Regions from separate parts of the Arthrobacter sp. NPDC056493 genome, predicted to be linked through region 1. Evidence: riboswitches for the same ligand, from Rfam matches in the RefSeq annotation. Region 1 holds a riboswitch; each other region holds the start of a gene.
What was found. A riboswitch is a leader RNA that binds a small molecule or an ion and turns the genes downstream of it on or off. The one in region 1 is predicted to bind cyclic di-AMP.
Positions count from the first base shown of each region.

Region 2: it holds a riboswitch for cyclic di-AMP, as region 1 does, so the genes downstream of both, ACFQ50_RS09390 (hypothetical protein) here and ACFQ50_RS15255 (C40 family peptidase) in region 1, are expected to answer to the same signal.
Region 3: it holds a riboswitch for cyclic di-AMP, as region 1 does, so the genes downstream of both, ACFQ50_RS12440 (LysM peptidoglycan-binding domain-containing protein) here and ACFQ50_RS15255 (C40 family peptidase) in region 1, are expected to answer to the same signal.

Region 1 is NZ_JBHTSL010000037.1:23,992-26,184, reverse strand. It holds gene ACFQ50_RS15260 (NlpC/P60 family protein) at 1-326, opposite strand, end outside; gene ACFQ50_RS15255 (C40 family peptidase) at 429-1,031, opposite strand; cyclic di-AMP (ydaO/yuaA leader) riboswitch at 1,192-1,385, opposite strand; gene ACFQ50_RS15250 (M23 family metallopeptidase) at 1,498-2,193, opposite strand, start outside.
Region 2 is NZ_JBHTSL010000016.1:63,582-65,774, forward strand. It holds gene ACFQ50_RS09385 (SulP family inorganic anion transporter) at 1-1,048, shown strand, start outside; cyclic di-AMP (ydaO/yuaA leader) riboswitch at 1,193-1,394, shown strand; gene ACFQ50_RS09390 (hypothetical protein) at 1,398-2,126, shown strand.
Region 3 is NZ_JBHTSL010000027.1:220-2,412, reverse strand. It holds gene ACFQ50_RS12445 (NAD(P)(+) transhydrogenase (Re/Si-specific) subunit beta) at 1-952, shown strand, start outside; cyclic di-AMP (ydaO/yuaA leader) riboswitch at 1,114-1,282, shown strand; gene ACFQ50_RS12440 (LysM peptidoglycan-binding domain-containing protein) at 1,289-2,193, shown strand, end outside.

The sequences.
Region 1 (2,193 bases):
TTGGGAGCCTCGACAACGGGAGCCGGCGCGGTGGAAACAGCAGGCTTCTCGTAGGAGATGGCGATGCTGGAAGCAGCGGAGATGGTGGCCGGCGCAGCGGACTGGACCTCCAGCGTGGAAGCCGGAACGGATTCGCGCTGAACGTTGGTCTCAGCAGCGTTGGCGGCGATGCCGCTGGTCAGGACAAGACCGGAAGCAGCAGCGATAACTGCGGCCTGGCGGCCCATGCCACCGGCGTTGTCGCCGACGGCCTTGGCAATGACAGCCAGCGAGTTGGTCTTGGTGACCTCGGCGCGGTGCCGTGCAATGGTCGCACGTGTAGTCATTAAAGTTTCTCTCTTTCGTGTTCCACAGACCGCGGTAGCAGGCCGTGGGTTATCGACGCGCCGGCATCTTGGGGGTAAGCCGGCCCGCCTCGAATCGGATTTTTAGCGAAGGGTGTAAAAAGCGGACGTGCCCGTTGCGGACACCGCGTGCAGGAGAGTGCCCTGCGAGGGGTTCAGCGCGCTGATCATCATGCCGTTGCCGACGTAGATGCCCACGTGGGCGCCGCCGTTCTGCATGACCAGGTCGCCGGGAGCAGGCGTGGAGGTGGGCTTCATGGCGTTCCACGCGTTGACGCGGGGAATGCTGATGCCTGCCTGTGCGTAAACCCACTGAGTGAAGCCGGAGCAGTCCCAGCCGCTGGGCGTGGTGCCGCCCCAGACGTAGGGGCTGCCGATGCCGGTGTACGCGATTGCTGCCAGTCCGGAAGCTGCTGCGGAGGCCGCACCATCAGTGGACTTTGCGGTGACGGCCTTGGCCGCACCGGTGCTCTCGTCGCCGGCCTGGCCTGCATCGGCCGTCTGGCTCTCATCGTTCGACTGCGGAGCGATGGCTTCGGCGACCGGGGCTGCCACGGTGGTGACAGCAGGACGCTCGAAGGAGACAGTGGCGGTGGGCGCGGCGGTCACAGCAAGCTGTGCGGCCTGGGATCCGGTCTCCGAGGAGGCGGAAACACCAATGTTGGCGTCGGCTGCGTTGGCAGGCATGCCAACACTCAGGATGAGTCCTGAAGCAGCTGCGATAACAGCTGCCTGGCGACCTACTGTGCCGGCATTGGCGCTAACCGCCTTGGACACGGAGTCCAACGGGTTCATACGAACCGTTTGCGCGCGGTGGCGCGCGGCATTGTGGCGTGAAGACACGAAGGTAGCCTCTCCCAATGCCTGCGAGGTGAGCTGTCGGATTCGGATGGGAGTCACCCGGCCGCTCCGCTTCCTGGGAAGCTTTGCGACTTAACCCCAAGGCCTTCTTGCGAAGACCAAAATTGGTTCCCCCGCCCCTGCCAGACGATGTAATGCGAACGGACCTTGAGCGGTGGCAGAGTTAGGCAATCCACTCAAGAGCGTCAACTTCGGAAAAGTTGACGCGGTTTAGACGGTACAGCAGTTCGGAGCCAATGTCACATTCAGGTCACGGCGTGTCACAGGAATGAGGGTGCTCGCTCGACGTGGCTCAGAGCCAGCCGAGGGGATCAACGACGTCCCCGTTGACCATCACCTCGAAGTGGAGGTGGCAGCCCGTGGAGGCGCCCGTGGTCCCGCTGAGGGCGATAACTTCGCCCCGGGTGACCTTCTGGCCAACCTGGACGCTGGAGGACGACAGGTGGTTGTACGTGGTCTCCAGGCCGTTGCCGTGATCGATCACGACGCGGTTGCCTCCCCCATAGGGGTGCCATCCCGAAAAGGTGACCTTGCCGCTGGCCGCGGCAAGCACCTGGGTGCCGCACTGGGCAGCGAAATCCTGGCCGCGGTGGAACTCGCCGGCACCGCCGGTGATCGGACTGACCCGGTAACCGAACGGCGAGGACCTGACCAGCGTGGTCAGCGGGCCGCCCAGGGTCCCCACCGAGGCCGAACGGCTGATGCTGCCGGCTGACTGGGCGCTGAGGAGCTGCTTCAGCTTTCCGTCCGGGTCGCCGGTGGTGGAGACGGACGTGCGGCTGAAGTCGATCTTTGCTGCCGCTTCAGCCGAGACCTTCGGCTGGGCCGAGGCAGCGGACGCAGACGCCCCTCCCGGCTCTCCGGCGGCCAGGACAGGGCTGGTGGCGGGGACAGTAACAGTCAGCAGCAGGCCGGTGGCAGCGAGGACTACGCCGGCTTTCTGCCCCACGCCACTGGCCGAGGCAAAATCCGTGACCTGCCGGAAGGG
Region 2 (2,193 bases), on a different contig from region 1:
GTATCCGCTGGTCGCCGCGGGCCTGCTGATTGTCGTCGGCTTCCGCAGGATCACGACGGCGGTGCCGTCACCTTTGGTGGCCATCGTCCTCCTGACGGTCCTCACCGTGGTGGCCGGGATCGACGTGCCCGCCGTCCAGGACAAGGGCCAGCTGCCGGAAAGCCTGCCCACGCTGTTCATCCCTCAGGTGCCGCTGACGTGGGAAACCTTCCAGACCATCGCACCGTTCTCGCTGTCCATGGCGCTGGTGGGGCTGCTGGAATCCCTGATGACGGCCAAGCTTGTGGACGACATCACCGACACCCGCTCCAACAAGACCCGCGAATCCTGGGGCCAGGGCGTGGCCAACATCGTCACCGGGTTCCTGGGCGGCATGGGCGGCTGCGCGGTAATCGGGCAGACCATGATCAACGTCAAGGGCTCCGGCGCCCGGAGCCGGGTGTCCACGTTCCTCGCGGGCGCCTTCCTGCTGGTGCTGGTGGTCACCCTGGGCGACATCGTGGGTCTCATCCCCATGGCGGCGCTGGTGGCGGTGATGATCTTCGTCTCGGCCATCACTTTCGACTGGCACTCTGTTGCACCCGCAACGCTGAAGCGGATGCCCAAATCGGAAACCGCCGTCATGCTGATCACCGTGGGCACGGTGGTGGTCACGCACAATCTGGCGATCGGCGTCGGCGTCGGGGTTTTGGCGGCGATGGCGATGTTCGCCCGCCGCGTGGCCCATTTCGCCACCGTCGACCGTACGGAAGTGGAGCTCAACGGCCGGACGGTGGCCACCTACACTGTGGACGGCGAACTGTTCTTCGCCTCCTCCAACGACCTCTACACGCAGTTCAACTACGCCCGCGACGCCGAGCCGGACATCGACAGCGTGGTGATCGACCTGCACGCCTCGCACCTGTGGGATGCCTCCACCATCGCCGTGCTGGACTCCGTCACGGAGAAATACCGCAGGCACGGCCGGGAGGTGGAACTGATCGGCCTCAACTCGGCCAGCATTCAGATGCGGGAACGGCTGGCCGGCAAGCTCAACGCCGCAGAGTGAGGCTCACCACACCAATCAGGCCCCGCCCCTCTACATGACGCGGGCAAACCGGAAGTGAACGACACGGCGCCGTTACCTTAATGTGACATTGAACGATGCCTCCCGTACGGTGGAAAACGTGCCTTTTTCACCGATAGGGCACTCCCGCGCTGATTGCCTAACTCTGCCGCAGCCCGAGGAACCAACCGAAGACCCATGTCCGGCAGAGACGGGGAAACCACTTTTCGGCCCGCTTATAGCGGGTCTTGGGGTGAAGCCGCGCAGTTCCTGACCACGCTCAGGACCGCGGCCGGGTGCCTCCCATCCGAATCCGACAGCTCACCTCGCAGGCATCGGGAGAGGCTTCTTCATGTCGTTCCGCATTATTTCTGGCCGCCGTGCTGCGGCCATCCTTGCCGCCTCCGGGCTGGCCTTCACCGGCAGCGTCGCAGCCAACGCCGCGAACGTTCCGGCCCAGCCGGCGCAGGCACCGGCCGCCGCGGCCGCCAGCCAGGTCCAGGCTCCGCTGAACGCTGCCTCCAGCGTCAGGATCGAGTTTGAACGCCCCGCGGTCAAGTCGGCCCCGGCCCCCGTGGCGGCAGCACCCGTCGTCGAAAAGCCGGCAGTAAGGAAGACCGCGGCACCTGCAGCCGCCACCGTCGCTGCCGCGCCCGTTGCTACCGCGGCCCCCAAGGCTGCAGCTGCGCCGGCCGCGGCCGCACCGAAGGTCACCGTCGAGGCTGCCGCTCCGGCCCCGAAGGCACCCGTCAAGGCTGCCGCGGGCGTCAACGCAACCATGCTGGCGTCGGCCTACGCCCAGATCGGCATCACGCAGGACTGCACCGCCATGGTGGAGAAGGCCCTCGGCGCGGCCGGCATCCCTGTGGGTGACCTCGCGCCCATGCAGTTCCTGAACCATGGCGTGGTGGTCTCCACCCCGCAGCCCGGCGACATGGTGGTCCAGTCCGGCCACGTGGCAATTTACGCGGGCGCCGGCAAAGTCATCAGCGGCGGCATGAACGGCATCAACGCCACCATGGCCCACCCGCTGTCCTGGCTCACCGCCACGGGCCCCGTCACGTTTGTTCGCGCGGCCTAGCAGAACTGAAGAAACCGCCGTGTTCCGCTGCCTTGGGGGCGGCGGAACACGGCCATCCCCCAAGGTG
Region 3 (2,193 bases), on a different contig from region 1:
GCTGCAGGAGCTCATGACCACCCGTCCCGTGGTGTTCCCCGGCCTGCCGGTGCTCATGGGGGCGGTCCTGCTTGCCGCCGTCGGTGCCGCGTCCGCCGTCGTGACGGGCGGATCCCTGGTCCTGGCGCTGCTTCTCCTGTTGCTGGGCCTGGCGGCAGGCGTGCTGCTGGTGCTGCCGGTGGGCGGCGCGGATGTGCCGATCGTCATCTCCCTGCTCAACGCGTTCACCGGCCTGGCTGTTGCGGCGTCCGGCCTGGTGCTGGGGAACGTGCTGCTGGTGGTGGCCGGCACGCTCGTGGGCGCCTCAGGCACCATCCTCACCCGCGCGATGGCCGCGGCCATGGGCCGCAGCGTGGCCGGCATCCTGTTCGGCGCGTTCCGGGGAGGTTCGACGGCGGGATCCACGGCCGTGAGCGACCGTCCGGTCCGCTCGTCCAGCCCGGAGGACGTGGCGGTGCTCCTGGGCTACGCGCAGCGCGTGATCATCGTTCCCGGCTACGGGCTCGCCGTGGCGCAGGGGCAGCACACCGCGGCAGAGCTGGCGCAGGCCCTGGAATCCCGGGGCACCCGCGTGGACTTCGCCATTCATCCGGTGGCCGGGCGCATGCCGGGGCACATGAACGTGCTGCTCGCCGAGGCCAACGTGCCCTACGAATCGCTCAAGGAAATGGGCCAGATCAACTCCGAGTTCCGCACCGCCGACGTCGCGCTGGTGGTCGGCGCGAACGACGTCGTGAACCCCGCCGCGAAGACCACGGCCGGATCGCCGATCTACGGGATGCCAATCCTCGAGGTGGCGGACGCGCGTCAGGTGGTGTTCCTCAAGCGCTCCATGCGGCCGGGGTTCGCCGGGATCGAGAACGACCTCATGTTCGAGCCGCAGACCACGCTGCTGTTCGGCGACGCGAAGGAGTCCCTGACGAAGGTGCTGGGCGCGGTGAAGGCCCTGTAGGGTGTTGGGGTCTGCACCCTCCCGCACTGGTTCCTCAACTGCTTATTCAACCGCCGCCGTTACCGAAATGTGACTTTTGGTGCGGGGGTGCGGTAGCCTCGGCCGGTGCCCTGGTTCCGCTCAGGGCATCCCGGGCAGAATGCCGAGCCCTGCCGCTGACCGGGATCCGTTCGCTATCACCAACAGGCAGGGACGGGGGAACCACCTTAGTACCGGCCTTGCGCGCCAAGGCCTAGGGGTTAAGTCCAGGCGCTGCGCCCAGCAGCGGGCAGGACCGGGTGACTCCCACCCGAACCCGACAGCTAACCCCGCAGGCATGGGAGAGGCACATCAACCATGTCACGTAAGTTCACGCCCGCGCGCCATCGCGCCACCCCGACGACGTCCATCGCCCTGCAGGGCCTGTCGTATTCCTTCAAGTCCAATGCCGCCTCGGTTGCCAAGCCGGCGGCCGCCGCCGCCGTCGCTTCCGGACTCCTCTTCGGCGCGGGGGCACCTGCCCACGCAGGTGCCTACGCGCCCGAGATTCCGGCCAGCGGCGCTGCACAGTCCGCCCCGGCCCCGGCCGCTGCTGCTGTGAAGTCCGTCGCGGGCCAGGCGCTCGCCGCACCCACCCAGGCGCAGGCTCCGGCAGTCCCGGCCCCTGCGCCGGCACTCCCGGCTCCGGCAGACGGAGGATCTGCTGTTGCCGGCGCGTCGCACACCGTTGCGCCCGGCGACACCCTCGGCGCCATCGCGGCACGCCACGGCGTCAGCCTCGATGCACTGCTCGCGGAGAACGGCCTGTCCCTGGCCTCCGTCATTTACCCCGGTGACCAGATCCTCATCCCGGGGCCCGGCGCGGCCGCGGCTCCCGCAGGGCCGGCAACTCCCGCAGTGCCTGCGGTCCCCGCGGCCCCTGCTGTTCCGGCCGTTCCTGCAGCCCCGGCCGTCCCGGAGCCCGCCGGCATGGGAATCTACAACGCCTCCGCGTCGATAACCCCGGCAACAGCAACCGCTCCGGCAGCCAGCGGCGCGGGCGCGGCCATTGTGGCCTCCGCCAGGGCGCAGCTTGGTGCCACCCAGGACTGCACCGTCCTGGTGGAGCAGGCCCTGCGCTCCGTCGGCAAGTCCGTCGGCGACCTCGCGCCCGCGCAGTTCTACCAGTACGGAACTCCGGTCTCCTCCCCGCGGCCCGGTGACCTGATGATCAGCGGCGGACACGTCGGCGTCTACATCGGCGGCGGCCAGGCCATTAGCAG